2 regions of the Nocardia sp. NPDC004278 genome follow, and region 1 is predicted to be linked to the other one. Evidence: riboswitches for the same ligand, from Rfam matches in the RefSeq annotation. Region 1 holds a riboswitch; the other holds the start of a gene.
The links. A riboswitch is a leader RNA that binds a small molecule or an ion and turns the genes downstream of it on or off. The one in region 1 is predicted to bind glycine.
Positions count from the first base shown of each region.

Region 2: linked by a shared signal. The riboswitch ahead of ACWEO2_RS16320 (serine hydroxymethyltransferase) and the one ahead of gcvP (aminomethyl-transferring glycine dehydrogenase) in region 1 are both predicted to bind glycine.

Region 1 covers NZ_JBSGEQ010000001.1:54,519-69,625, reverse strand. Annotated here, with positions in the region: gene gcvP (aminomethyl-transferring glycine dehydrogenase) at 1-2,750, opposite strand, end outside; glycine riboswitch at 2,923-3,023, opposite strand; gene ACWEO2_RS00300 (MerR family transcriptional regulator) at 3,157-3,756, opposite strand; gene ACWEO2_RS00295 (bifunctional nuclease family protein) at 3,944-4,417, opposite strand; gene ftsR (transcriptional regulator FtsR) at 4,579-5,415, opposite strand; gene odhI (oxoglutarate dehydrogenase inhibitor Odhl) at 5,489-5,974, opposite strand; gene gcvH (glycine cleavage system protein GcvH) at 6,145-6,543, opposite strand; gene ACWEO2_RS00275 (CDP-alcohol phosphatidyltransferase family protein) at 6,660-7,244, opposite strand; gene ACWEO2_RS00270 (GMC oxidoreductase) at 7,538-9,232, shown strand; gene ACWEO2_RS00265 (DUF2252 domain-containing protein) at 9,295-10,686, shown strand; gene ACWEO2_RS00260 (nuclease-related domain-containing protein) at 10,777-11,679, shown strand; gene ACWEO2_RS00255 (phosphatase PAP2 family protein) at 11,770-12,438, shown strand; gene ACWEO2_RS00250 (acyl-CoA dehydrogenase family protein) at 12,457-14,394, opposite strand; gene ACWEO2_RS00245 (TetR family transcriptional regulator) at 14,632-15,107, shown strand, end outside.
Region 2 covers NZ_JBSGEQ010000009.1:99,585-114,691, reverse strand. Annotated here, with positions in the region: gene ACWEO2_RS16360 (GcvT family protein) at 1-419, shown strand, start outside; gene solA (N-methyl-L-tryptophan oxidase) at 424-1,587, shown strand; gene ACWEO2_RS16350 (aromatic ring-hydroxylating oxygenase subunit alpha) at 1,595-2,776, shown strand; gene ACWEO2_RS16345 (aldehyde dehydrogenase family protein) at 2,783-4,264, shown strand; gene ACWEO2_RS16340 (APC family permease) at 4,326-5,855, shown strand; gene ACWEO2_RS16335 (GMC family oxidoreductase) at 5,848-7,404, shown strand; gene ACWEO2_RS16330 (putative nucleotidyltransferase substrate binding domain-containing protein) at 7,466-9,310, shown strand; gene ACWEO2_RS16325 (IclR family transcriptional regulator) at 9,324-10,109, shown strand; glycine riboswitch at 10,261-10,353, shown strand; glycine riboswitch at 10,354-10,448, shown strand; gene ACWEO2_RS16320 (serine hydroxymethyltransferase) at 10,484-11,773, shown strand; gene ACWEO2_RS16315 (L-serine ammonia-lyase) at 11,770-13,125, shown strand; gene ACWEO2_RS16310 (tetratricopeptide repeat protein) at 13,231-14,913, shown strand; gene ACWEO2_RS16305 (alpha/beta hydrolase) at 14,915-15,107, opposite strand, start outside.

The DNA.
Region 1 (15,107 bases):
CCATCGATGCGACGCACGGCTGGCCACACCTTGCCGCGCGACGGATCAATACCGTGCGGATACACCGCGATCTCCCGGCTGTACGGGTGGTCCCACTCCCCGACCAGACAGGCCGCGGTATGCGGCGCACCCCGCAGCGGATTGTCATCCACCGGCCACACTCCCGCGGCGACCTGGTCGATCTCGGCCCGGATCGCGATCATCGCGCGAATGAATTCGTCTAGCTCCGCGAGGTTTTCACTTTCGGTGGGCTCCACCATCAGCGTGCCAGCGACCGGGAAGCTCATGGTCGGCGCGTGGAATCCATAGTCCGCCAGCCGCTTTGCCACATCATCCACGGTGACACCGGTCCGCTTGGTGATATCACGCAGGTCGAGAATGCACTCGTGCGCGACCATCGAGTTCTCGCCGGTATAGAGCACCGGGAAGTACTCGTTCAAGCGGCGCGCGATGTAATTGGCCGATGCGATGGCGGTCAACGTCGCCGTGCGCAGACCATCCGCACCCATCATCCGGATGTAGGCCCAGGTGATCGGCAGAATCGAGGCCGAACCGTAGCGGGCCGCCGACACCGCGTGCGAAGCCGACTCCAGCGGATCGCCCGGCAGGTACTTCGCCAAATGCGAACGCACCGCGACCGGGCCGACACCGGGACCGCCGCCGCCGTGCGGAATGCAGAAGGTCTTGTGCAGATTCAGATGGCTGACATCACCACCGAAGCGACCGGGACGGGCAAGGCCGACCAGCGCGTTCAGGTTCGCCCCGTCGACGTATACCTGGCCACCGGCGTCGTGCACCAGTGCGCACAGCTCGGCGACCTCGTGCTCGTAGACACCGTGCGTCGACGGGTAGGTGATCATGATGCAGGCCAGCCGCTCCGCGTGATCGGCGATCTTGGCGCGCAGATCATCCAGATCGACGTCGCCGTTCGCACGGCACTTCACGACCTCCACCCGCATGCCGACCATGGTCGCCGAGGCCGCGTTGGTGCCGTGCGCGCTGGAGGGAATCAGGCAGGTATCGCGGTGCGCGTCACCACGATCGAGGTGGTAGCGCCGAATCGCCAGCAGTCCGGCGTATTCACCCTGGCTGCCCGCATTCGGCTGCAGGCTCACCGAGTCGTAGCCGGTGATCGCGGACAGCCAGTTCTCCAGATCGGTGATCACCTTCAGCAGGCCGGGCGCATCCTCGACCGGCGCGTACGGATGCACGCGGGCGAAGCCGGGCCAGGTGATGGCCTCCATTTCCGCGGTCGCATTGAGCTTCATGGTGCAGGAACCGAGCGGAATCATGCTGCGGTCCAGCGCGATATCCTTATCGGAAAGCCGCCGCAGGTAGCGCAGCATCGCGGTTTCGGTGTGGTAGCTGGTGAATGCCGGGTGGGTGAGGAAGTCCGAGGTACGGGTCTCGACGGAGACCGCCGCCGCGGGCCCGTTCGCCTCGGAAGTCAGTGCGGTGCCGAAGGATTCGAGTACGGCGGCGACATGAGTCTCGGTGGTCGCCTCATCACAGGCGACACCGACGTGGTCCGCGTCGACCAGTCGCAGGTTGATACCGCTCGACTTCGCCTTCGCCACTACGGCTTCCGCGCCACTGGGCACCCGCACCAGCAGCGTATCGAAGTAATTGTCGTGCACCACGGCACCATCGAGTCCGGCCGCAATGGCCGCCGCCCGCCGATGCACGCGCCGGGCGATCTCGCGCAGTCCATCGGGTCCGTGATAGCTCGCGTACATCGCGGCCACAATCGCCAGCAGCACCTGCGCGGTACAAATATTTGAGGTCGCCTTCTCCCGGCGAATATGCTGCTCGCGGGTCTGCAGTGCGAGTCGATACGCCTGATGGCCATCGGCATCCACCGACACCCCGACGAGTCGACCCGGCAGCTGACGCGCATGCGCGGCGTGCACCGACAGATATCCGGCGTGCGGACCGCCGAACCCCATCGGCACACCGAAACGCTGTGTGGTGCCGAAACATACGTCCACACCCTGCTCCCCCGGCGGCGTGATCAGCGTCAACGCGAGCAGATCCGCGCCGACCGCGACCAACGCGCCCCGCTCGTGCGCCGCCTCGATCACCGGCCGCCAGTCCACGATCCGACCCGAAGCGCCCGGAACCTGAACCAGCACACCGAAGTACTCGCCATCGGGCAGTTCACCGCCGGACAGATCCGCCTCGACGATCTCGATTCCCAGCGGTTCGGCGCGGGTGTGCAGCACGGTCTTGGTCTGTGGGAACAGATCATCGGAGATCAGCAGGCGCGCGGAGGTGGACTTGCCAGCCCGGCGCAGCAGCGTCATCGCCTCGGCGGCGGCGGTGGCCTCGTCCAGCATGGACGCATTGGCCACCTCCATCCCGGTCAGATCCGAGACCATGGTCTGGAAGTTGAGCAGTGCCTCGAGCCGCCCCTGGCTGATCTCGGGCTGATACGGGGTATAGGCCGTGTACCAGGCGGGATTCTCCAGCAGGCTGCGTACCAGCACCGGCGGGGTCAACGTGTCGTAGTAGCCGAGCCCGATCATCGAGGTGGCGACGGTATTCGAATGCGCGAGCGCGGCCAGTTCGTCGAGCACTTCGTGCTCGGTCGCGGCGGGTGGCAGCACCTCGAGTCCGGAGCCGTCCAGAATGCTCGCGGGTAGTGCCGCGGTGGCGAGCTCGGCCAGCGAGCCGACGCCGACGACGTCCAGGATCCGGGCGAGTTCATCCCGGTCGGGTCCGATATGACGGTCGGCGAATGATCGAGTCACGACAAGCTCCCAAGGTCGGGCGGGTCGACCAACGGCGGTCGACGGATACCGGCCCTCCCCCTCTGTCGTGGAGCCTGAGAGATTCGGATGCCGCGACGCAGGTGCCGAGACCCCTTTCCCCATGGGCGGGCAACCGCCGCGTTGTGCGGAGTTGCCACTTTCCAGAGACGTCGAAGCCCGTACGGTCCCTTTTGCCTGAGAGATTGACGGGGAGGTGCTGCTCCTTCGGCGCCCGAACTCTTGTGAAGTCCGGAACTCTCCCGCACGGCGGCGACGCACCGTCAGTTTATGCCGCGCGCGCAACGAATGACGCCACCAGACCCCGGATGGGCGTGTAGCGCTCATCACTTCGGCCGGACAGACGAGTGCCCGCCGCCACAGCGACGGGCACTCGACAAATCGATCCCTAGCCGGTCTTCCGGTTCATCCGAGCCTTACGGCGGAAGGACAGCTCATCCTCCGGCCGCTCGCTCGCGCTGCCGCTCACGGCCCGCTCGGCCGGGAAGTTGGCGATGGCTCCGGTCAGTTCCCGCATGGCGCCGCTGACCGCGATTCCGAAGACGCCCTGCCCACCCTGCAGTAAATCGACTACCTCCTCGGGCGAGGTGCACTCGTACACCGAGGTCCCATCGGAGAACAACGTAATGCCCGCCAGATCCTGCACGCCGCGACTGCGCAGATGGTCGACGGCGATGCGAATGTTCTGCAACGAGATGCCCGCGTCCAATAGTCGCTTCACGATCTTCAAGACGAGAATGTCCTTGAACGAATACAGGCGCTGGCTGCCCGAACCCGCAGCCCCACGGATGGACGGAACGACCAATCCGGTGCGCGCCCAGTAATCGAGCTGCCGGTAGGTGATCCCGGCCACCTGGCACGCGCTCGGTACGCGGTAGCCCACCAAATCGTCGGGCACCGAATCATCCGGGAACAGGCCTGGCTGTACCACATCCTGCGATTGCTCTGCCACTGACCACTCCCTTGCTTCGCCGACGCCTAGCCTCATCGATGACCCGGCTCCGTCACGACCAACGACCGGCCGTAACGGACGTGGCCCAACTATCGAGATTACTCCCTGTGATTCTCCCGGGAGCGGCATCGTCGGACCAAACGCGACGCGCGGTAGGAGTCTCGACCTCTACTTCACCTCTAGAAGAAAGAGCTCGACCAACCGACCGCCCTGGCGCAGCGGCTCAGCTGTCGGTGGCCTTGAAGTCGTCCGGCGAAACGGATTCGAGGAACTCCTTGAACTTCTCCACCTCGTCCTCGCGCTCGTCCGGCATGACCAGCCCGGCCTCTTCGAGCACCGGCTCCTCGGCATAGATAGGACAACCCACCCGCAAGGCGATCGCTACCGAATCCGACGGCCGGGCCGAGATCCGCAGATCGTTGTCGAAGACCAGATCCGCGTAGAAGGTGCCCTCCTGCAGATCAACGATCCGCACTTCCTTGAGAGTGTGCCCGAGGTCGGCGATCAGGATCTTGATCAGATCGTGGGTCAGTGGACGGATCGGGGTCACCCCCTCTTGTTCGAGCACGATCGCGGTCGCCTCGGCCTGCCCGATCCAGATCGGCAGATACCGGTCTCCGGAAACCTCGCGGAGCAACAGCACGGGCTGGTTCTGTGGCTGCTCGACACGAATGCCGATAACGCGCATCTCACTCATCGCACTGCCTCCCAATGACTCGCCGGCCGCCCGGCATGACCGCTGCAGGGCTCGCCGTACTCACGAGTCTAAGCGAACCGCGAGGCGTCAAGCATTCCGTGTGCACAGCCGAAATCGGCGTGTTGCCCGTCTGGAACGCAAAGTGAAACCCGCCGGAAGCCTCAGCTGCCGAGCGAAGACCGCACCGAAGCCTTCACCAGACAGGTGTGCAGCGTCAGCGACAGCGCCGCGAGTTCGCGTACCGTCTCCTCCGCGCGGGCCCGCGCACCGGCGTCGCGGCTCTTGGCGATCGGGGCCGCAATCTGCGCCACCAGCGCGGCCTCACGATCCGCGGCCAGCTTGAACGCGCGCAAATGCCGTGCCTCCAGCCCGAATTCGGCCATCGCCTTGGCGGTCTTGGCCAGCGTCACCGCGTCCGCATCGAAAAATCCCGCGGCGCCCGGCGTGATCAGATTGGCTCGAACCAGGTCGGTAAGGAATTTCTCGTCGATCTCGGCCTGGGCGAGCAGATCCGCGCGGGTGAGTCGGATTTCGTGATCGAATCGCAGCTCGTCGGGCGAGATCTCACCGGGTACGACACCGAGTTTGCGCGGCGCCGCGGTCCGGGGCGCGGTATGCGCCGAAGGTGTTGCGGTGGGCGCGGAGTCGGGCAATGAATGCCCGGCCTCCGGCGCACCGCTGCGGCCGGAGTGCGCCCGGGCGCGGGCTTCCCGCACACCGAGCGTCGCCGCACCGCTGTCGATCGCTTCGAGCTGTTCCTTGATCACCTTCAAAGGCAGGTACTGATCGCGCTGTGCGGTCAGAACGAATCTGAGCCGTTCACAGTCCGCGATCGAGAACCTGCGATAACCCGACGGTGTGCGCTCGGGTCTGATCAGCCCCTCGGCCTCGAGGAAGCGAATCTTCGAAATGGTGATGTCCGGAAAGTCCGGTCGCAGCAGGTCCAGCACGGAGCCGATCGACATGCCTCCGCGAGCCCACTGCGCCGCGCCCGTCATAGCACCGAGTCTTTCATGACACAGCGTTCTTCCCTGTCAACACCGTCGACACGCATGATCCGTGCCGCAGGAGTCACAGGCTGCCCGCACCCGCCGATGACTCGTTCACCTGGGCCCGTGGTCCGGTGAGGAACACGAGGCGGAACTTGCCGATCTGTACCTCGTCACCGTTCTGCAGCTCCGAGGAGTCCACCGGCTCCCGGTTGACGTAGGTGCCGTTGAGGCTGCCCACATCGACCACCTGGAACGAATCGTCGTCCTGCCGGAACTCGGCGTGCCGACGGCTGACGGTGACGTCGTCCAGGAAGATGTCACTGTCGGGATGGCGCCCCGCCGACGTGGTCGGCTGATCGAGCAGGAAGCGCGAGCCCGCGTTCGGGCCTCGCTTGACGACCAAGAGGGCTGCACCGACGGGCAGACCCTCGACCCCTTGGACCGGCTGTTCGCCGGTCACCTCAGCGGAGCGCGACGCGTCGACCTCGTTCAGGAAATCCGCGCGGAAGACCGACGTCGTCTCGGCCGCGGTCTCCCCGTAACCCGGGTCTTTGTTCTCGCTCACCGTTTCTCTCCTCCTCGAACCTGATTATCCATGCAAGCAGGTGCTGCCTTTACCGCCACGACCTGGGGATCCTGACGCTAGAACACCGGCTGCCAAGCACCGGCACATCTGTTGGCTTTGACCGTACCCTGCCAGGGCGTACCCGTGCAGGTAGAACCGGGAAGGCTTGGTCAGCCCCCGATAACTCCTTGATAACCCGCGGCATCCAGCAGTGCACCGAGTGCCGCATCCGTGCTGGCCTCGTCGCTCAATTCGAGCTCGAAGATCCATCCGTCGCCGTAGGGATCACTGTTCAACGTTTCCGGCGTCGACGTCAGATCCTCGTTCACCGCAACGACTTTCGCGGCGAGCGGGGCGTAGATGTCGGAGACGCTCTTGGTCGACTCCACCTCGGCGATGCTGTCCGCCGCGGCCACGTCCTTGTCCACATCGGGCAGCTGCACGAACACAACGTCACCGAGTTGAGACTGGGCGTAGTCGGTGATACCCACCCGAACCCGGGTCGGGCCGACCCGCTGCACCCATTCGTGTTCCTCGGTGTAGCGCAGATCCTCGGGGGTCTGGGTCACAGGCCGTCCTTTCCTCGATCGGCAGATCGTTGTCGAGCGACCTGCGGGCAGTCGCCACTGATCGTTTCGAGCGACCCGCAACAGGTCGCTACGGGTGTACAAGGCAACTCTAATCGCTACTCACTGCGGTGTGGCACAGCCGGTATCGCTCGCGCGACGGCGAAAGCCTTCCATAGGTAGAGCACGCCGGTCCACACATACACCGCCGTGCCCCAGACCAGGAATGCCCCACCGAAGGCTCGGCCGAAACCTGCCAGCGCCCAGTCCATCTGACCGGCCAGCAGCCACGGCAGCGCGGACATCAAACCGAAGGTGGCCGCTTTGCCCAGGTAGATGACCTCCGGCGGGTCGAGCTCGCGGCGTTTGTACACCGAAAGAGTCAGCGCGAGGATCGCGTCCCGACCGATCAGGATCACCGCGACCCACCAGGGCAGCAGCCCGCGGATGACAAAGGCGGCCAGCGTGGTCACCAGGAACAGCCGATCCACGAACGGGTCGAGCAGCGCGCCGAGCCGCGAGGACTGGTCGAGCAGCCGGGCCAGCTTGCCGTCCAGGAAGTCGGTGACGCCGCTGGCCACCAGCAGTGCGAACGCCCAGCCGTCGGCCCGCACCACCAGCAGTAGCCACAGGAACAGTGGAACGCCGACCAGTCGCAGCACGCTCAGGACATTCGGGACGGTAAGGATGCGGTCGGCGAAGATACCGCCGACGGCCGGGTCGTCCGTATCGCCCGTGCCGGAGTCGGCGCGTCCGCCCGGTTCCGTCTTCCCCGATTCGGTTGTCACAGCCCCGTGCATACCGCACCGACCCCGGTTCACGCCATCCGGGCACGCCGGTTGCGGACAGTTTCGCGCACGGGCAGGCTGGTTTTTCGAGCGACCTGCAAGCAGTCGCCAGCAGCGCATTACGCCACACCTCAGCCGGTGACAGAATGAGTGTGAAACCATCTCATCTGGTTGTGAACAGGCTGTCGCACGGTTCAGAGAGGGAAACCATGCCCGCATTCGACTACGACGTGGTAGTGATCGGCTCCGGATTCGGCGGCAGCGTGAGCGCGCTGCGCCTCACCGAGAAGGGCTACCGGGTCGGCGTACTCGAGGCGGGTCGCCGCTGGCCCGCCGAGGATATTCCGAAGACGAATTGGAATGTGCGCAAATCGATCTGGGCCCCGCGGCTCGGTCTGACCGGACCGCAGCGGATCAGCATCCTCGGCAAATGCGCGGTCTTCTCCGGCGCTGGCGTCGGCGGTGGTTCGCTCATCTACGGCAACACCCTCTACGAGCCGCTGCCGAACTTCTACACCGATAAGCAGTGGGCTCATATCACCGACTGGAGGGCCGAACTCGCGCCGTACTACGACCAGGCCCAACGCATGCTCGGGGTGGCGCCGAATCCGCGGATGACACCGGCCGATGAGGTGATCAAGGAGATCGCCGACGATCTGGGTGTCGGCAATACCTTCCACCCGACCAATGTCGGTGTGTTCTTCAACGAGGCCGATCCCGGCACCGAGGTCGATGACCCGTACTTCGGCGGCGCTGGCCCGCGGCGGCGCGGCTGCGTGCATTGCGCGCAATGTTTCACCGGCTGCCCGAACAATGCCAAGAACACCACCACGACGAACTACCTCTACCTGGCCGAAAAGGCCGGGGCCGAAGTGCATCCGCTGACCACCGCGACCGCGGTGCAGCCGCTGTCCGGTGGCGGCTACGCGGTCGAGACCGAGCGCTCGGATCGCTGGGTCCGCAAGCAGCGCAAGACCTTTACCGCCGAGCAGGTGGTATTCGCCGGTGCCGCGCTCGGCACCCAGAAGCTGCTGCACAAGATGCGCGATGAGGCCGTGCTGCCCAACCTGTCGCCGCGCCTTGGTGAACTCACCCGCAGCAACTCCGAGGCGATTCTCAATGTGGTGAGCCGCTCACGCAGCGATTTCGCCGAGGGCATCGCGATCACCTCCTCCATCCATCCGGAGGCCGATACCCATATCGAGGTATGCCATTACGGCAAGGGGCAGAACGCACTGTTCCCGATGTCGGTGCCGATCGTGGACGGCGGCGCATTCCGATTCCTGCGTTTCCTGCTGGCGATCGTGTTGCATCCGCTGGTATTCCTGCGCAGCCTCAATGCCCGCCACGCCTCGGAGAAGTCGGTGATCCTGCTGGTCATGCAGTCGCTGGACAATTCGCTGACCTCCTACCGCAGGCGCGGGAAGTTGAAGACCGAACAGGGCACCGGCGAACCGAATCCGACCTGGATTCCGCTGGCCCACGATATCGGCCGCCGATTCGGCGCCAAGGTCAACGGCGATACCCACGGCCTGATCATGGATGTGCTGAACATCCCGGCCACCGCGCATTACATCGGTGGCTGCGTGATCGGCGCGGGTCCCGAGGCCGGTGTCGTCGACCCGTATCAGCGGGTATTCGGGCACCCGGGGCTGCATATTGCCGACGGTTCCGCGGTCACGGCGAACCTCGGGGTCAATCCGTCGCTGACCATCACCGCACAGGCCGAGCGCGCGCTGGCGTTCTGGCCCAATAAGAACGACGCCGATCCGCGTCCGGAACTCGGTTCGCAGTACCGGCGGATCTCCCCCGTCGCGCCGAAACATCCCGCGGTGCCAGCGGCCGCACCCGGTGCGTTGCGGTTGCCGATCACGCCCGCTGATCCGGTCGTCCCCGCGACCTGACCAAGCTGACGCGCGCGGAGGGCCGCGAACACGCCGCGCCGCAGGTGCGGCAAAATGTCACAGTGTTGGACGGTGGTATCAATCTTCGCTCGTACGTCCCTGCCGAGGAGGTGCGCGCCCGCGGTCGCGCACTGCGGCAGCGGGTTCCGGTCACCGCGCGGGACCGGGCGGCCACCGGATCCGGGCGGCCGGATGTGCTGGAATTCCTCGCGGCCAGCAATGCCGGCCGGTTGCCGCATCTGGTGCCGCTGCGGATCGGCCGGATGATCGCCTCGCCGTTCACCTTCTATCGCGGCGCGGCCGGTCTGATGGCCGCCGATCTCGCGGGCAGTCCGGACAGCGGTCTGTCCGCACAGCTCTGTGGTGACGCACACGCCGCAAATTTCGGCCTGTACGGCACGCCGCGCGGCGAAATCGTCATGGACATCAACGATTTCGACGAAACCATTGTCGGCCCGTGGGAATGGGATCTGGAGCGGCTGGCCGCCAGCCTGGTCCTGGCGGGCCGCGAAGGTGGTGCAGCGGAAGACGATTGCGTGCGAGCCGCCCGTGATGCCGCGCGGTCGTATCGGCTCACCATCGATCATCTCGCCGACCAACCGTTCATGGAGTCCTGGAGCGCACTGCCGGATGAGTCGATCCTGAGTCGGGCCAGGGCCGATGATCTGCTCGACGACTTCAAGAAGGCCGCGAAGAAGGCGCGCAAGAACACCAGCGCCAAGGTGGTCGAGAAGTGGACCGAACATCTCGAGGATCACCAGACCGGGATCAGCCGGCACCGATTCGTTAGCGACCCACCGATTCTCACACCCGTCGACGATAAGATCGCCGAGGAGATCATCGACGGCCTCGAACGCTACGGCGACACCCTGCGCGAGTCCCGGCGCAATCTGCTGGCCCGATTCGCGGTGTCCGATATCGCCTTTCGCATCGTCGGCACCGGCAGCGTCGGCCTGCACAGCTATGTCGCGCTGCTGCACGGCAACGACGGTGAAGCGCTGGTGCTGCAGCTCAAGCAGGCCGATCCCTCCGCCTTGCGACCGTTCCTGCCGGTATCGTCGCCGCGGCACGAAGGGGAACGAATTGTGCAGGGCGCCAGACTGGTTCAGTCCGAGACCGATATCCTGCTGGGGTGGACCACATTGCGCTTGGCAACCGGTGAACTGCCGTTCACGGTGCGACAATTCCGCAATATGAAGGGCAGTATCGACCCGACGGAGCTGTCATCGGAGGATCTCGACGATTACGGCAGGCTGGCCGGTGCGCTGCTGGCCCGCGCGCATTCGCGCTCCCTCGATCCGCGGCTGCTCGCCGGGTACCTCGATGGCGATGCGGCTTTCGAGGACGCCATTGCGCGCTTCGCCATCCGCTATGCCGATCGGACCGAGTCCGACCACGCCGCATTGGTCGAGGCGGTGCGGGCTGGAAAGATCGCAGTGGAACATCCGCAATGACACGCCGCACCTGGTCGCAGGCGCGGCGAACCGGGCCATGTTGTCCGTATCCTTGCCACCATCGAGTGACGACGTGAAGGGCGGTCGCGAATGCTCGTGCGAGTACAGAACCCGGCAGGCACCAATGCTGAGCGGGCACTGATCGACTGGCTGCGCACCTGGAAGGATCCGGCCAGCCCGCACGGGGTCGCCACGGTCAATTGCAGTCTGTTCCACAATGATCGGCTGCACCAGTTCGACGCCGTGGTCTGGACCCCGACCAGTTGTGTGGTGATCGAGGCCGAGGCACTGGTGGCACGCCAGGACGGGGTGCTGGAGGTGCCGCTCAGCGGCCCGTGGACGATCTCCGGCCAGCCCATCGCCATCGAGGCCCGCGATCGCCGCACCCCGCTGGACAAATCGCGCGAACACACACTCGCACTGCAGAACTGGCTGGCCGCGCGCGGTCTCGGCCAGCGCGCGGTGCACGGTGTCGCGCTGATCGTTCCGCTGCGCGGCGCCGAGCTTTCGGTGAAGCAGGAGTGGAGCGATCCGAGTTTCGACGTGATCCTCGGCACCGAACCCGATCGGCTGCGACACTATTTCGAGACGCTGGCCGACTCCGAGAAGAACATCCACCTGTGGACCGCCAACGATGTCGCGGTGGCCTTCCGCAGCCTCGGCATCCTGCCCTATCTGCCCGCCCCACAGGATCTGATCAACGAGGGTTTCCTCGGCCCGATCGATGTCTCCCTCTGGCACGGCGGTCCGCAGCAGGCGCAGGCAGAGGCGTATGCCGCAGAACTCGCGGAGGCCGAGAAGAACGCCGACGCACCGGCCATCGTCATCGAGGCGCCCTGGTACAGCCCGTGGAAGCTGTATCCGCGACAGGCGGGCGATATGGACCTCGGACGCGCGTTCATGCGCATCGCCCTGGCGACGGGCATGCTCGTCGCTTTCGCATGGGTGATCTGGTTCGTGATCACCGCGGTATTGACTTACGGGCCGGGGTGACGTCGCGAGGGCGTTCGATCCCTACGGAAAACGATCGCGGGTGCGTCCGCGACCGGCGGTGTCGGTGCGCGGGTGCCCTATCGTCGAGCGGTGATCGTGGAATGGAAGGTAGCCGGGTGGCTCGGCCGGGTCCGGGCGAACCTCGTCGCGCTGTGCGTGGTGTTCATCGGCACCGGCATCGCGGTTATGCTGCCACTTACCTTTCCCCGCGATGGCGGTTGCACCGATCTCGATCGCGCGCTCGCCGAGCCGATCCATTCGGCGATGGACGACCGTCCCGGCATCTACCAGGCGCTGGTGATCCCGAGCAATGGCTACATTCTGATCCCGCTACTGCTCGCGGCCGCCGCCTGGTTCGGCTATCGGGGGCAGTGGCGGCGCGCCGCGGCGATGGTGGTACTTCCGGAGGTTGTAGTCGGGATCAACAGCTGGGTGCTCAAACCACTCTGGGATCGACCGCTGCACGACTATCTCGCGTATCCGAGCGGACATACGGTGCATCTGGTCGCGATCGCGACCACATTCGTGCTGCTGACCGACTCGATGCGCGCACGGGTGCGCACCGTCGTGATCGCCACCGTCGCGCTGGTCTGCGCGGCGGTCGGCATGATCGGACTCGGCTACCACCTGCCCACCGATATCCTCGGCGGGACAGCCGCAGCGATCGCACTGGTCACCGCGTGCTGGCGACCGGCCGACCGCCTGCTCGAGCCGACCGGACGGGTTCGCCCGGCCGCTCGCAGCCGCGCCCAGCGCTGATCGCGGTGTGCCGCACCGCTATATGGTCGTCCGGATGGTCGTCCGATCGAAGACGCTGGCATCATCGAGCAGCGCCGCCCGCAGCATGCTCTCCGGCACACCCAAGCCCTCGACCAGGGCGAGCGCGTCCGGGCGCAGCCGGTCGACGAGTTCATTGACGCCGCGGCGCACCGCCTTCGCGCGATCGACCGACATGAACCGGTGCATGATGAACCAGGCCTGGTTCTCCTCGAGCATCGAGTAGACGTAGAGGTCGCAGACGGTTTCGGCGAGTTCGCGCGCCGCCGGATCCGCGATGCCGGCAATGCCTTCGATGAACTCCTCGAGAATCAGCCGGTCGATATGCGCGGTGCCCGCGGCCAGGATGTGGTCCTGCGCGTTATTGAATGCCTCGAACGGGGTGGTGTCCTTGGCGCGGGCACGCAGCCGGTGCCCTGCGGTGCGAACCAGATAGTCCTCACGGTCGGCGAACAGCTGCAGCTGCACCGAGCGGCGGGACAGGTCGCCGTCGTCGACGCTATCGTCGCCGCGGTCGCGCAGCGTCTGGATCAGTTGGCGCACACCGGACCGCTTGCGCACCACATCACCGGCCATCGTCGCGGCGAAGCGCACCCAGCCGAGCGCGTCCAGATCGCGGATCTCATCGGAATAGGCGGTCAGCAGTTCCTTGGCCACCAGCTGGGTCAGCACCACATTGTCGCCCTCGAAGGTGGTGAACACATCGGTATCGGCCTTCAGCGTGACCAGGCGGTTCTCGGTGAGATAGCCGGCGCCGCCACAGGCTTCGCGGCATTCCTGGATGGCGCGGGTCGCGAATCTGGTCTGCGCCACCTTGAGTCCGGCGGCCCGCTTCTCCAGGGCGCGCTGCGCGCCGGGATCGAGATCCTGACCGGTCTGCACCAGATGCATCCGGCGAACCAGATCATTCTGGGCGAATGCGAGTGCATACGACCGGGCGATCAATGGCAGCAGCCGCCGCTGATGACTGCGGTAGTCCAGCAGCAGGGTCTCCTGACCGCTGTCCGGATCGGAAAACTGGCGGCGCATCAGCGCATACCGCGTTGCAATGCTCAACGCCACCCGCGCACCGGCCGCCGCCGCACCGCCGACGCTGACCCGCCCGCGCACCAAAGTGCCGAGCGTGGTGAAGAATCGGCGGCTCGGATTCTCGATATCGGAGCTGTAGGTGCCATCCGGTGCGACATCGGCATACCGGTTGAGCAAGTTCTCGCGCGGAATGCGGACCTGATCGAAGACGATGCGACCGTTGTCGACGCCGGGCAGACCGCCCTTGAGGCCGTCGTCGTAGGTGGTCACGCCGGGCAGATCGGCGCCGTGCGCATCGCGGATCGGCACCAGGAAGCAGTGCACGCCCTGGCTCGTCTCCTGGGTGATCAGCTGCGCGAAAACCGCGGCCATCCTGGCATGTTCGGCCGCGCCGCCGATGTAGTCCTTGCGCGCCGAGGGCGTCGGCGACTGCACGACGAACTCCTGGGTCGCCGGATCGTAGGTCGCGGTCGTCTCCAGATTCGCGACATCGCTGCCGTGTCCGGATTCGGTCATCGCGAAACAGCCGAGCAGATCCAGTGAGATCAGCCGCTCGACCACATCGCGATGCCGTTCGGTCCCGAGGTTTTCCACGGCACCGCCGAACAACCCCCACTGCACTCCCGATTTCACCCACAGCGACAGGTCGGCATAGGCCAGCATCTCCAGCCCGACCACGGCCGCGCCCGGCTCCCCCGTGCCTCCGTGCTCGCGCCGGAAACCGGCCTCCGCGTATCCCATCGTCGCGATGACCCGCATCTGCTCGAGCACCCGGGCTCGGGCCGCGCGGTAGTCGAGATAGGGGTCGCCGGAAAACCGGTCGTCGGCCAGCCGCACCCGGGCTTCGGCGCGCACCGCACGCCATGGGCCGTCGAGTGCATCGCGCAGGTGGTCCGATGTCGAGGGAATCTCGGTGTCAACCATGGGACCGACACTAGCGTTTCACCGACGTCCAGCGATCGGTTCGCACCGATGACATATCACCCCCAATGGCTGCATCCAACGCTCTGACCAGCGAATTCGGTAGCCGTGACACGACATCTTCGCCGCACTCTTGCTTTGCGGTTGAACGCGCGTTTAATATACTAAACATGTGTTCAACCAGAGAGCCGTACCGCAAGGATCCGCCGAACTAGGAGGCGCCGCGTGACGCCGACCCCGAATTCGGATCTCACCACCGCCGCCCGAATACGCGATATCGCGATCGAGGTGTTCGGTGACAACGGATTCCAGGTCGGAGTGCGTGCGATCGCCACAGCGGCCGATGTCTCCCCGGGACTGGTCAACCATCACTTCGGCTCCAAGGACGGCCTGCGGGCCGCCTGCGACGAACGGGTGCTGCAGTTGATCCGGGACCAGAAGTGGAAGACCGCCACCGAGACGAACGTCGCGAAAAGCATGCTCACCGCGATGTCCGAGATCGAGGCATACGGCCCGCTGGTCGCCTATATGGTGCGCAGCCTGCAGGCGGGGGGCCCGTTGGCCGAATCCCTACTCGAGCACATGATCTCGGATGCCGAGGAGTACATCCAGGCAGGCGTCGAGGCGGGCACCATCAAGCCGAGTCGCGATCCGGCCGCGCGCGCCAGATATCTGACGATGGTCAACGTCGGCGCGAGCGT
Region 2 (15,107 bases), on a different contig from region 1:
TCAACAGCCTGCGCATCGAAAAGGGTTACCGCGGTTGGGGAACCGATGTGACCGCCGAACATCTGCCCGCCGCGGCCGGTCTCGATTTCGCGGTCCGCATGGCCAAGGACGACTTCGTCGGCAAAAAGGCGCTGGAGCAGGCGCGGCCACCCGCGAAAATCCTGCGCAGCATCGTATTCGACAGTCCGACGGCGGTTGTCCTCGGCAAGGAGCCGGTGTACGTCGACGGTGCGTGCGCGGGCTATGTCACCAGCGCGGGCTATTCCGCCACCATCGGCCACAGCATCGCCTACGCCTGGTTGCCGGCGGCCACCGTCCCCGGTGACGCGGTCGAGGTCGAATACCTCGGCACCCGCTACACCGCCATCGTGCATACCGAACCGGTGGTGGACCCCGATATGTCCCGGATCAGGAGGTAGCGAAATGACCACGGCTACAGACGGTTACGACGTCATCGTGATCGGGCTCGGCGGGATGGGCAGCGCCGCCGCCTACCACCTGGCCGCCCGCGGGCAGAAGGTACTCGGACTGGAGAGGTTCACGCCCGCCCACAACAAGGGTTCCAGTCACGGCGGCTCGCGGATCATCCGACAGTCCTACTTCGAGGATCCGGCGTATGTGCCACTGCTGCTGCGCTCCTACGAGCTGTGGGAGCGGCTGGCGGCCGACAGCGGCCGAGAAGTCGTCCGGCTCACCGGCGGTCTGTTCCTCGGGCCGCCGGACTGCCTGACGGTCGCGGGCAGCCTGCGCGCGAGCCGCGAGTGGTCGCTGCCGCACGAGGTGCTCGACGCGGCCGAGATCCGCCGGCGGTACCCGAACTTCACACCCGATCCCGGCGATATCGCGGTGTACGAGGACAAGGCCGGATTCGCCCGCCCGGAGCTGACCGTCCAAGCGCATATCGATCTCGCGCTGCGCTCGGGGGCGACGCTGTCCTTCGGCGAAGAGGTGCTCGACTGGGCGGAGACCGGTGACGGCGTGACGGTCACGACGGCACGGGCCACCTATCGCGCCGACCAACTCGTCATCTGCCCCGGCGCATGGGCGCCACAGCTGCTGGCGGAGTTCGGCATCCCGATCACCATCGAGCGCCAGGTCCTGTACTGGCTCGATCCCATCGGCGGCACAACGGCTTTCGAGGACCAGCCGATCTACATCGCCGAAAACCGTTCCGGCATGCAGATCTACGGTTTCCCGGCGATCGACGGCCCGACCGGCGGAGTGAAGACCGCGTTCTTCCGCAAGGGCATCGAGTGCACCCCGGAGACCATCGACCGCGTCGTACATCCGCACGAGATCCAGGAGATGCGCGAGCGCGTCGCCGGACTGCTTCCGGCACTGGACGGTCCGCTGGTCCACTCGGCGACCTGCATGTATTCCAATACGCCCGATCAACACTTCGTCATCGCCCGCCACCCCGACTCCACCCGGGTGACCATCGCGTGCGGCTTCTCCGGCCACGGCTTCAAGTTCGTCCCGGTGGTCGGCGAAATTCTGGCCGATCTGGCCATCGACGCGAAGACCGCGCATCCCATCACACTCTTCGACCCGCAAAGGCTGGTGACCAGTGGAAACAGCATCGCATAGCGATTCCATGGGGGGTGGCGGCCGGGCGACGGGTGAGCCGACCGCGGACCTCCCGCCGGTGGCTACCCCGGCGCTGATCCCGACCCTCGGCGGCAAGTGGTATGTCGAGGAGGCCATCTTCGCCGCCGAACAGGAACGCATTTTCGAGCAGATGTGGTTCTGCGCGCTTCGCTCCGCCGACCTGGCCGATCCGGGGCAGTTCAGGAAGGTGCAGGTCGGTCGCGAGAGCGTGCTGGTGGTACGCGGTCGGGACGGGCAGCTGCGCGCCTTCCTGAATATCTGCCGCCATCGCGGCGCGATGCTGTGCACCGAGGACGAGGGCCAGGTGCGGCGCAACCTGCGTTGCCCGTATCACGCGTGGACCTACGGCCTGGACGGGAAGCTCGTCGCCGCACCCAATATGGCCGCCCTCAAGGACGAGACCGGCGCGGATATCGACCGGGTCGCCTACGGTCTGGTGCCGGTGGCGCTGCGGGAATGGCTCGGCTACGCCTGGGTCTGCCTCGCCGACGAGCCGCCGTCGTTCGAGGACGATGTCATGGGCGCGGTCACCGAACGGCTGGGCAGCTCGACCGCGATCGACTCCTACGGCATTGAGCAGCTGCAGATCGGCCGCCGCGTGGTCTACGACGTCGCGGCGAACTGGAAGCTCATCGTGGAGAACTTCATGGAGTGCTACCACTGTGCGACCATCCACCCCGAGCTCACCGAGGTACTGCCTGAGTTCGCGGACGGCCTGGCCGCCCAGGTGTTCGTCGGGCACGGCGCCGAATTCGGCCCGGAAATCGCCGGGTTCACCGTCGACGGTTCGGCGGGATTCGAGCGGCTGCCGGGCGTGCGCGCTGAACAGGATCGACGTTATTACGCGATCACGATCAAGCCGACGGTCTTCGTGAATTTGGTCCCGGACCACATCATTTTCCACCGGATGTATCCGATATCGGCGGATCGCACCATTGTCGAATGCGACTGGCTCTACACCGCCGATGTGGTTGCGGAAGGCCGCGACGTATCGCGTTCGGTCGAATTGTTCCACCGGGTGAACGAACAAGATTTCGCGGCATGTGAGCGAACCCAACCCACAATGTCCTCGCGCGCTTACCGTAGCGGCGGAGTACTTGTACCCGCCGAGCACCACATTTCCGAATTCCACACATGGGTGCACGGCTGTATCGGCGACGTGAGGTGACCTGAGATGAACGGCAACCCGGACCTGCTCATCGGCGGCGCATGGGCGCACGCCGCGGACGGCGGCCTGCGCGAGATCGTCAACCCGGCCGACGGCACGGTGGTGGCCACCGTGGACGAGGCCACACCGGACGATGCGCGCAGCGCGGTGGCCGCCGCCCGCGCGGCCTTCGACGACGGGGCCTGGGCTGCCACGCCGGTCGCCGAGCGCGCCGCACTCCTGGCGCGGATCGCGGACCTGCTGGCGCGGGACAAGGAGGAGTTGGCGCACCTCGAGACGGTCGATACCGGCAAGACGCTGGTGGAGAGCCGCATCGATATCGACGATGTGATCTCGGTGTTCCGCTACTACGCGAGTCTGGTCGTCGGGCAGGCCGATCGACTGATCGACGTGGGTGATCCAGCGGTGCTCAGCCGGGTGGTCCGGGAGCCGATCGGCGTCTGCGTGCTGATCGCGCCGTGGAACTATCCGCTGCTGCAGATGTCGTGGAAGGTCGCGCCCGCGCTCGCCGCGGGCTGCACGATGGTCGCCAAGCCCAGCGAGGTGACTCCGCTCAGCACCATTGCCTTCGTGCGCTTGGCGCAGGAGGCCGGTGTCCCCGCTGGCGTGCTGAATCTGGTGCAGGGCAGCGGTGCGATGCTCGGCGCGGCACTGACCGATACGCCGGATGTCGACTTCATCTCCTTCACCGGGGGCCTCGCGACCGGTAAGACGATCGCCCGGGTTGCCGCGGAGCATGTCACCAAGGTCGCGGTGGAACTCGGTGGCAAGAACCCGCACATCGTCTTCGCCGACGCCGACTGGGCGAGTTCGGTCGACCAGGTGCTGACCGGTGTATTTCTGCATTCGGGTCAAGTCTGTTCGGCGGGAACACGACTCATCGTCGAGGAGTCCATCGCCGATGACTTCGTCGCCGAATTGGCGCGCCGCGCCGAGCTGATCCGCGTCGGCCCCGGCCTCGACCCGGCCAGCGAGACCGGGCCGCTGGTCTCCGAGGCACACCGCGCGAAGGTGGAAGCGTATGTGGAGCTGGGCATTTCGGAGGGTGCGAAGCTGGTGACCGGCGGCGTCCGGCCGAGTGATCCGGCGCTGGCCGCTGGCAGCTTCTTCCTACCGACGATCTTCGACAACTGCGATCGGTCCATGCGGATCGTGCGGGAGGAGACCTTCGGCCCCATCCTCACAGTGGAGCGATTCAGCACCGAGGCCGAGGCGATTCGGCTCGGCAATGACACCGAATACGGTCTCGCCGCTGGTGTGCGCACCGCCGATCCGGCGCGCGGCGAGCGCATGGTGCGCGCACTGCGCCACGGCACGGTGTGGCTCAACGACTTCGGCTATTACGCCGCGGCCGCGGAATGGGGCGGGTTCAAGAAGTCCGGTAACGGACGTGAACTCGGCCCGACCGGACTGGCCGAATATCAAGAAATCAAACACATTTGGCACAACACGGCACCGAAGCCCGCGGAGTGGTTCAAGAGCGTCTGATCGAAATTTCAAATCTCGGCCGGACAGCCCGGACGGCCGCACCGCGAAAGGCACGGTAGCAATGGTAGTCAAGGAACACAATGTGTCCGATGACAACGGCATGGAGGATTTCGGCTATAGGGAATCCCTGGACCGAAGTATCGGCAAGTTCGCCAGCTTCGCGGCCGGTGTCAGCTATATCTCGATTCTCACCGGTACGTTCCAACTCTTCTATTTCGGCTTCGGGACCGCGGGTCCGGCCTATCTCTGGTCGTGGCCTTTGGTTTTCGTCGGTCAGCTGGCGGTCGCCCTGTGTTTCATGGAGCTCGCCGCGAAGTATCCGGTCGCCGGGTCGGTGTACAACTGGTCCAAGGCGCTCGGCAGCCGGATCGTCGGCTGGTCCTCGGGGTGGCTGATGTTGACCGCTTCGATCGTGACGCTGTCGGCGGTAGTGCTCGCACTACAACTGAATCTGCCACGACTGTGGAGCGGATTCCAGTTCATCGGTGACGGGACCGGTCAATACGACTACGCGACCAATGCGGTCGTGCTCGGCACCGTGATGATCGTATTCACCACGGCCGTCAACGCTTTCGGTGTGCGTCTGATGGCGATGATCAACAGTGCCGGCGTGTTCATCGAACTGATCGCCGCGGTACTGATCGCGATCATCCTGGCGGCCAACTGGACTCGCGGCCCGCAGGTGTTCTTCTCGACCCACGGCTACGGTGCGGCCGAATCCGGTGGTTACCTCAGCGCGTTCCTGGTGGCCACGCTCGCCTCCGGCTATGTGATGTACGGCTTCGATACGGCGAGTTCACTGGGTGAGGAGACGGTGGAGCCACGGCGCACCGCGCCCAAGGCGATCCTGCGTGCCGTGCTCGCGTCGTTCGTCATCGGCGGGGCCATCCTGGTTTTCGCGGTGATGGCGGCGCCCGATCTCGATGATCCGCAGATCGGAAGCTCCAGCGGTGGTCTGCAATACATTGTCGAACAGGTGATGTGGGGTCCGCTCGGCACGATCTTCCTGTGTTGCATCGTGATCGCGGTGACGGTCTGTTCGCTGGCGGTGCACACCGCCGCCATCCGGCTGGCCTTCGCCATGGCCCGCGATAACGCGCTGCCGTTCGGCGACAAGCTCGCCCGGGTGCATCCGAAGACCCAGACCCCGGTGGTTCCGGCGGTGCTGATCGGTGTGCTCGCGGCGCTCATCCTGGTGATCAATATCGGTCAGCCGAAGATCTTCACGGTGCTGACCTCGATTGCGATCATCATGATCTACCTGGCCTACCTCATGGTGACGGGTCCGATGCTGAAGAAGCGGTTCCAGGGGCAGTGGCCGCCGAAGGATCTGCAGGCCGGCGGCTACTTCTCGATGGGTCGGTGGGGGATCGTCGTGAATATCGTTGCCGTGGTGTGGGGTATCGCGATGGCGTTGAACCTGGCCTGGCCGCGCGAGGCCGTCTACGGCAATCCCTGGTACAACACCTGGGGCGCATTCGTCTACATCGGTGCGATCCTCGGGGCCGGGCTGCTGTGGTATCTGGTCAAGGGCCGCAAGAGTATCGGGACATTGGCCTCGCATGCGGCGCAGGTGCGTTCCGATGTCTGACACGGTCTTCGACTACGTGATCGCGGGCGGCGGGACTGCTGGCTGCGTACTCGCCGCGCGGCTCAGCGAAAACCCGGATGTGACTGTGTGTTTGGTGGAGGCCGGTCCCACCGACGTCGGCGATCGCAATATCCTCGAACTCGCGCAGTGGATGCACCTGCTCGATTCCGGTTACGACTGGGACTATCCGGTCGAGCCGCAGGAACGCGGCAACAGCTATCTGCGCCATGCCAGGGCGAAGGTGCTCGGAGGGTGTTCCTCGCACAATTCGTGCATCGCGTTCTGGCCGCCCGCCGAGGGGCTGGACGAGTGGGCGGCGATGGGCGCCAAAGGCTGGGGTGCGGCCGAGGTGCTGCCCTATGTCGCGCGGTTGGAGAACAATCACGCGCCGGGGGAGCAGCACGGTCGCAGCGGGCCGGTGCGGCTGCGGGATATCCCGCCGAATGATCCGTGTGGGGTCGCCGTCCTCGAAGCCGCGGCGCTGGCCGGACTGCCGACCGTCGAATTCAACCGTGGCACAACGGTGCGCAACGGGGCCGGATGGTTCCAGATCAATGCGAGCGAGGACGGGACACGGATGTCGTCGTCGCACGCCTATCTGCATCCGATTCTCGGTTCGCGGCCCAATCTTGTAGTGCGCACGGGATGTTGGGTCAGTGAGATCCTGTTCGACGAGGCACGCAACGCAACTGGTGTGCGCTATCAGCGGCCCGATCTCACCGGCTACGACACCGCCTCCGCACGGCGCGAGGTCATCGTGACCGCCGGAGCGATCGATACGCCGAAATTATTGCTGCTGTCCGGCATCGGGCCCGCCGACCACCTGCGGGAAATCGGGGTGCCGGTGCGGGTCGACGCGCCGGGTGTCGGCTCGAATCTGGACGACCACGTCGAAGGTCTGGTGTTCTGGGAAGCCGCGCAACCCATGATCGCCACCTCCACCCAGTGGTGGGAGATCGGGGTATTCGCCACCTCGGACGAATCGCTTCGCGTGCCCGACATCATGATGCATTACGGCAGCGTGCCGTTCGATATGAACACGCTGCGGCACGGCTACCCGACCACCGATAACGGCTTCTGTCTGACACCCAATGTCACCCAGGGGCGTTCGCGCGGCACGGTCCGATTGCGCACCCGCGACTTCCGCGATCGGCCGAAGGTCGACCCGCGGTACTTCACCGATCCGGACGGCCACGACGAACGCACCATGCTCGCCGGCGTCCGGCTGGCACGCGAGATCGCCGAGCAGGCGCCGTTGCGGAAGTGGATCGCGCGAGAACTCGCACCCGGCCCGGAGGCGGTCACCGACGACGAGCTGCTGGACTACATTCGCGCCACCCACAACACCGTCTACCACCCGGCGGCAACGGCGCGGATGGGTGCGCCCGACGATCCGATGGCGGTGCTCGATCCGGAGCTCCGGGTCAAGGGCGTCTCCCGACTGCGGGTAGTCGACGCTTCGGCGATGCCGAAATTGCCCGCCGTCAACCCCAACATTACTGTCATGGCCATGGCAGAGAAGTGCGCGGACCTGATCAGGGAAACCTGAGTCCGGGGTGCCGGAGGGCGAGCTAGCGGCGTTTCTGGGTGACCACGCGCCGTTCCAATCGATGACGCCGCCCGAGCTGGACAAGCTCGCGGCGGCTTCGTCGTTGCACGAGTTCGCCGTCGGCGAGGTGATCGCCGACTACTCGACGCAGGTGCCCGATGACGTCTGGATGCTGTGGACGGGTGCCGTCACGCTGCAGGGCACCGGCACCGACCCCACGAGTCGGCGGCGCTCGGGTTCCGTCGTTCAGGCGGGGGACGCTGGCGGGGGCGACGACGGTGGCGCGACGATCGACACCGTCGAGTCCGGCGGCATCTTCGGCTACGTGCCGCTGCTGACCGGTGGCAGTGCCGAATTCGTCGCGCGGGCAACCGAACCCAGTGTGCTGATCCGGCTGCCCGGCGTACTGGTCCGGGAGCAGTTCGCCCAACCGGACGGACTCGCCTTCCTCGCCTCGTCGGCGTGGAAGACGGTATCGGGCAATCGGACCCCGGTGGCATCCGTGCTGGGTAACCGCCCGGTCGGTGAACTGGTTTCCGGCACAGTGGTTTTCGTGACACCGGACACCGGTGTTCGGGAGGCCGTTGTCCGGATGACCGAGCAGCGCGTCTCCGCCGTGCTGATCCGGTTGCAGGACGGCGAACTCGGCATCTTCACCGATCGCGATCTGCGCACGAGGGTGGTGGCGGCCGGACTTCCGGTCGACGTGCCGATCTCCCGGGTGATGAGCGCACCGGCCCGTCGAGTCACCGCCGATCTGACCGCCGAGACCGTGCTCATGGAGATGCTCGAATGCGGGCTACGGCATATGCCGGTGCTCTCGCGACGGGGCGAGGTGCTCGGCGTGCTCGAGGACGCGGACCTGCTCGCGGCATCGGCGCGCCAGAGTTTCGTGTTGCGTCGCTCGATCGGGGCGGCCACGGATGCGGCCCAGTTGCAGCGGGCCGCGCGCGAGATCACGGCGACGGTGGTCGACCTGTTCCGCAATGGCACCAAGGCCTCGGCGACCAGCGGGATCCTCTCGGTCGTCATCGACTCGGTGGTCCGCAAGGCGCTCGAGCTGGCATTGGCGGAGTTCGCGGATGCACCGGGTGACGGATTCGCCTGGTTGATCCTCGGCAGCGTCGCGCGCCGGGAGGCCATGCCGTCATCGGATGTCGACAGCGCGCTCTCGTGGTCCGACGAATTATCCTCGGCCAGTGGGCAATTGCGCGCTGTCGCGGCGCGCGTGCACGCGATTCTCGATGCCTGCGGGCTACCCGCGGACAGTAATGGGGCCATCGCCGCGAAGCCGAAGTTCGCCAGGTCGCGCACCGAATGGGCGCGGGCCGCCGAGGGCTGGCTCGACGATCCGCTGCAGGATCGGGGGCTGATCCTGTCGTCGCTGCTCATCGACGGGCGGGTGGTGTGGGGCGACGCCGCGCTGCATACCGTGCCAGCGGCGTTCGGGCGGATGCGGGCCGAACACCCGAATGCGCTGCGGCTGCAACTGCTGGACGCGTTATCGGGACGGGTGCGGACACGGTCGCTGCGCGATGTGCTGTCCCGGCGCGGCGGCACCTTCGATCTGAAGAACCATGCGCTGGCGCCGATCGTCAACCTGGCGCGCTGGGGTGGGCTGGCGGCGGGCGTGACCTCGGCGTCCACCCCGGTGCGATTGGCGGCGGCGGCGAGTGCCGGTGCGCTCACCGATCGGGATGTCACCATGCTGACCGAGGTCTTCGTCATGTTGCAGCGCCTGCGGATGGTGCATCAGGTCGAGCAGTTGTCGGCTGGGCACAGTCCCGGCGATATTGTCATGATGTCGGAACTCTCGCCGTTGAATCGGAGCCTGCTCAACGACGCCCTGCGCGAAATCGCGGCGGTGCAACGACGGGTCGGCAGCATGGGAGCCACAACCACCTAGAATGGCGATTGTCATGGCGAAACAAGGTGTCGAGGACAACGGGCGGACGGCCGCGGTGCAGTCCGTCGACCGAGCGCTGCTGGTCATGGAGATCATTGCCAAGCTCGGGCAGGCGGGCGTCACGGAGATCGCCGCCGAACTCGGCGTCCACAAATCTACCGTTTCGCGGTTGATCGCCGTGCTGGAATCGCGGGGATACGTCGAGCAACTGTCCGAGCGCGGCAAGTATCGGCTCGGTTTCTCGATCGTTCGGCTCGCCGGATCCACCAGTGCCCAGGTCGATCTCGTCGGACAGAGTCAGAGCGCCTGCAACGCGCTGGCGATCGAGGCCGGTGAGACGACCAATCTCGCTGTGCTGGACGGTAGTCGGATCATCAATATCGCCGAGGCACACGGGCCGGGTTCGATCGCGTTGCGATCCTGGGTCGGTCAGAGTTGTCCGGCGCACGCCACCTCCAGCGGCAAGGTACTGCTCGCGGATCTGGAGCCGGGGGAGATGCGCAAGCGCGTCGGCGCCAAACTCGAGGCATTCACCGCCAATACGCTGACCAGGGTCGCCGACCTCGCCGCACAACTCGTCGCGGTGCGCGAGAACGGCTGGGCCGATGTACGCGAGGAACTGGAGATCGGGTTGAACGCCGTCGCCGCGCCGGTCTACGACAGCACCGGTGCCGTCGTTGCGGCACTGAGCGTTTCCGGTCCGGCCTACCGCCTGAGTCCGGACCGCTTCGCCGACGTCGCCCAACTGACCATCGCCAGCGCCGCCGATATCAGCCGCCGCCTCGGTTACCTGCGCTGACCTCCCCCGCCGGGTGGGATCGAAATCTGTCTGATCTCGGTTGCCTTCCCGTGTTGACATGGGGGTGGGATGGCCCAATACTGAGTTGCGTATAGAGCTTCGTGTTGCGTTCTACGCAACTTGCTTCTTGCGAAACCGAATATCCGCCGTTCGACGTGCAGCGGGAGATCTCCACACCGTATGTGGAAGCCGAAGGAGCAACACCTCCCGGGAATCTCTCAGGCCCCAGTACCGCTGCGCTCAGGCAACTCTGGAAAGCAGTGCACGCGCACTCGCCGACGGGGCAAACGCACCGACCGGGTGCGTGAATCTCTCAGGCCATTGGACAGAGCGGGAGGAGCTACCTACGCGCACGCGTCGACGAAAGGCTCCTCATGGCCGACTCCGCTATCCGAACCGAACTCGATGCCACACTGCGCGAATTCGACCCGCTCGTCGCCGAATTGGTGGACCGGGAGGTCGACCGTCAGCAGCGCGGGCTGGAGATGATCGCATCGGAGAACTACGCGCCGCTCGCGGTGATGCAGGCGCAGGGATCGGTGCTGACCAATAAGTACGCCGAAGGATATCCGGGGCGTCGCTACTACGGCGGGTGCGAGCATATCGACCAGATCGAGTCGCTGGCGATCGAGCGACTGCGCGGGCTCTTCGGCGCCGAATACGTGAACGTGCAACCGCATTCGGGGGCGCAGGCGAATGCGGCGGCAATGCACGCGGTGCTGCGGCCCGGTGACGGCATCCTCGGGCTGGCGCTGGATCACGGCGGTCATCTGACGCACGGGATGAAGATCAACTTCTCCGGGCGGCTCTATGACGTCGCGGCCTATCACGTTCGGGCCGAGGACCATCTCATCGATATGGACGAGGTGCGCAGGCTCGCCCACGAGCACCGGCCGAAGCTGATCGTGGCGGGGTGGTCCGCGTACCCGCGCCATCTCGATTTCGCCGAATTCCGCCGCATCGCAGATGAAGTCGGCGCGTATTTGATGGTGGATATGGCGCACTTCGCCGGTCTGGTCGCGGCCGGGCTGCATCCCTCGCCGGTGCCGCACGCGCATATCGTCACCTCGACAACCCACAAGACGCTCGGCGGACCCCGTGGCGGATTCATTCTCGCGGTCGAGGAATTGGCCAAGAAGCTGGGTTCGGCGGTCTTTCCCGGACAGCAGGGCGGGCCGCTCGAGCATGTGATCGCGGCCAAGGCCGTCGCGTTCAAAATGGCAAGCGAACCGGTGTTTCGGGAACGTCAGGAGCGCACTCTCGCCGGTGCGCGCCTGCTCGCCGAACGGTTGCTCGCCACGGACTGCCGGGCGGCGGGCATCAATGTCGTCAGCGGCGGCACCGATGTGCACCTGGTGCTCGTCGATCTGCGTGATTCCGAACTCGACGGTCAGCAGGGGGAGGATCTGCTGCACGACATCGGCATCACGGTGAACCGCAATGCCGTTCCGTTCGATCCACGCCCGCCGATGGTCAGCTCGGGACTGCGGATCGGTACGCCAGCGCTGGCCACCCGCGGGTTCGATATCGAGGCGTTCACCGAGGTCGCCGATATCATCGCGGTGGCGCTGCTGCGGGGGCAGTCCATCGCCGAATCAACCGAGCGCGTCGATGCGCTGGTACGCCGGTTTCCGCTGTACCCGGGTCTGCGCGGTACGGCATGACGGTCAGCATTTTCGATCTGTTCCGGGTCGGCATCGGGCCGTCGAGTTCGCATACGGTGGGACCGATGCGGGCGGCGGCGCGGTTCATCGATCGGCTGAAATCCGATGGGGTGCTGCACAATACGGCTGCCGTACGGGTGCAGTTGTATGGATCGCTCGGCGCGACCGGGCGCGGGCACGGCAGTATCGAGGCGGTCGTCACCGGATTGTCGGGGGAACGACCCGAGGTGGTCGAGCCGAAGGTGGTGGCGCGCACCACATCCGACGTGCGCGCCACCGGCATGCTGCACCTGGGCGGCGTGCACCCGATCGGCTTCCTCATCGAGGAGGACATCGAACTGCTCGGGCGGACCAAACTCGCCTTCCACAGCAATGGCATGCTGTTCCGCGCTCTCGACGATGTCGGATGCGTGCTCGCTGAACGCCAGTTCTATTCCGTCGGAGGTGGTTTCGTCCTCGACGAGGACGAGATCGCTGGACCGGCCGAGGTCGTGGCCGTGCCGCAGCCATTCTGTTCGGGGCGCGACCTGCTCGCTCTCGCGGCGTGCCAGCCGATCAGCGCCATTGTGCTGGCGAACGAAATGTCTTGGCGCAGTGCGGATCACATCCGTGCCGAGCTGCTCGATATCTGGGCCGTCATGCAGGATTGCGTCCGACGTGGCATGACCACGCGCGGTGTCCTGCCCGGCGCGCTCAGTGTGCGGCGGCGGGCAGCGGCACTGCACGATCGCCTGATGTTCGAAGCCGATGAAACAGATCCGCTGCGTGCGATGGAATGGGTCACCTTGTTCGCGATGGCTGTCAACGAGGAGAACGCGGCGGGCGGACGCGTCGTCACCGCACCGACCAATGGCGCGGCCGGCATCATTCCCGCTGTGCTGCACTATATTCAGCGGTTCGTCACCGACAGCGCGGACGCCGTGATCGAATTCCTGCTGACCGCAGGGGCGATCGGCCAGCTGATCAAGGAGAACGCCTCCATCTCCGGCGCCGAAGTCGGCTGCCAAGGCGAGGTCGGTGCGGCTTGTGCCATGGCCGCCGCCGGACTCGCCGCCGTACTCGGCGGCACCCCGGCCCAGATCGAGAACGCCGCCGAAATCGGCATCGAGCACAACCTCGGCCTTACCTGCGACCCGATCGGCGGCCTCGTCCAGATCCCCTGCATCGAACGCAACGGCGTCGCCGCTGTCAAGGCCATCACCGCCGCCCGAATGGCCGTTCGCGGCGACGGCATCCACCACGTCTCCCTCGACCAGGCCATCCGAACCATGCGCGCAACCGGTGCCGACATGCTCGACAAGTACAAGGAGACCTCCCAGGGCGGCCTCGCGGTCGCCGTCGTCGAATGCTGAGGCCGCAGCGATCGTCGGGCAGAACTGTGGGCGGCGTCGATCAGTGGTCGCGGGGCGCATAATCGTCCAGAAGGCTGAGATCCACTCATATCCGAGCCCGGGAGAATGGCCGTGGACTACTACGATCTCGGAACTTATGCGCGGCCGGTGACGACGGCGTCGGCTGCCGCGCAGCGGTGGTTCGATCGCGGGCTGATCTGGACGTATGCCTTCAACCATGAGGAGGCGGTGCAGTGCTTCGAGCGGGCTGCACAGCTGGATCCGGGGTGCGCTATGGCCGCCTGGGGGGTGGCATATGCGCTGGGGCCGAATTACAACAAGCCGTGGGAGTTCTTCGACGCTACGGAGTTGGCCGATACGGTCGCGCGGACCCATGACGCCGCCCGCAAGGCCGCCGAACTCGGGGGCTCGCAGGTCGAGCGTGCGCTGATCGATGCATTGGCCGCGCGGTATCCGGCGAAGGTGCCCGATGGGGATGGGTCGGTCTGGAATGCCGAGTATGCCGCGGCCATGCGCGGCGTCTACCAGCGGTTTCCGGATGATCTCGAGGTCGCGACGCTGTTCGCCGACGCGCTGATGAATCAGACGCCGTGGGCGCTGTGGGATCAGCGCAGTGGTGCGCCCGCCGACGGGGCGGCCACGCTCGAGGCCAAGGCCGTGCTGGAGCGGGCGTTGCGGACCGCCGAGGGGCGCGGGCATCCGGGCGTGCTGCATCTATACATCCATTTGATGGAGATGTCGCCGACGCCGGAAGCCGCGCTGATGGTGGCGGATCGGCTGCGTGGTCTGGTGCCCGATGCGGGTCATCTCGAGCACATGCCGTCGCATCTGGATGTGCTCTGTGGTGACTACCGTGCGGTGGTAGCCGCCAATTCGGCCGCGATCGCCGCGGACGAGAAGTATGTCCGGCTGGCGGGGGAGATCAACTTCTACACTCTCTACCGCGCGCACAATTATCACTTCAAAATCTATGGCGCGATGTTCCTCGGGCAGTCTCGGGTGGCGCTGGAAACCGTTGCGCAGCTGGAGAATTCCATTCCGGAGGAGCTGCTGCGGGTGCAGTCGCCGCCGATGGCGGATTGGCTGGAGGGCTTCCTGTCGATGCGGGTCCACACGTTCATCCGGTTCGGGAAATGGGCCGAGATCATCGATCTGGCGCTGCCGAAAGATCAAGAGCTGTACTGCGTCACCGTCGCGATGCTGCATTACGCCAAGGGCGTCGCCTACGCCGCGACCAACCGCGTCGCCGAGGCCGATGAGCAGCAGCGCCACTTCCTCGCCGCGGTCGACCGGGTTCCCGAATCCCGGACCCTTTTCAACAACACCTGCCGCGATATCCTCGCCATTGCCGCGGCCATGCTCGACGGTGAACTCCAGTACCGAAAGGGCAATTACGACAGCGCTTTCGAAGCCCTGCGCCGCGGCATCGACCTCGACGACAATCTGCCCTACGACGAACCGTGGGGCTGGATGCAGCCGACTCGGCACGCCTACGCTGCGCTACTGCTCGAACAGGGCCGCATTGCCGAGGCCGAGGCCGTCTACCGAGCCGATCTCGGGCTCGATGACACCCTGCCGCGCGCCTGCCAACATCCGGGCAATGTCTGGAGTCTGCACGGCTATCACGAATGCCTGGTGCGCCTCGGCAAGGCCGGGGAGGCCCGAATCATCGCCCAGCAGTTGAAATTGGCCACGGCCGTGGCGGATGTGCCGATCGATGCCTCGTGCTTCTGCCGATTGTCCGCGATCGGTCACGTGGATACGCGCTGCTGCGGTGCGCACGAGTGAGTCAGGAGATATCGCCGAGCCCATTGCTGAGCACCGGCCACGAATCCTTCAGCGCGCGTTCCCAATAGCCCCAGGAATGGGTGCCGGTGGGTTCGAGATCAAAGGTGGCGGGAATGCCGAGCTGATTCAGCCGGTCTCGCAGATTGCGGGTGCACCAGGCCGTGGCTCCCTCGATGGCGCCGCCCATGGTCACC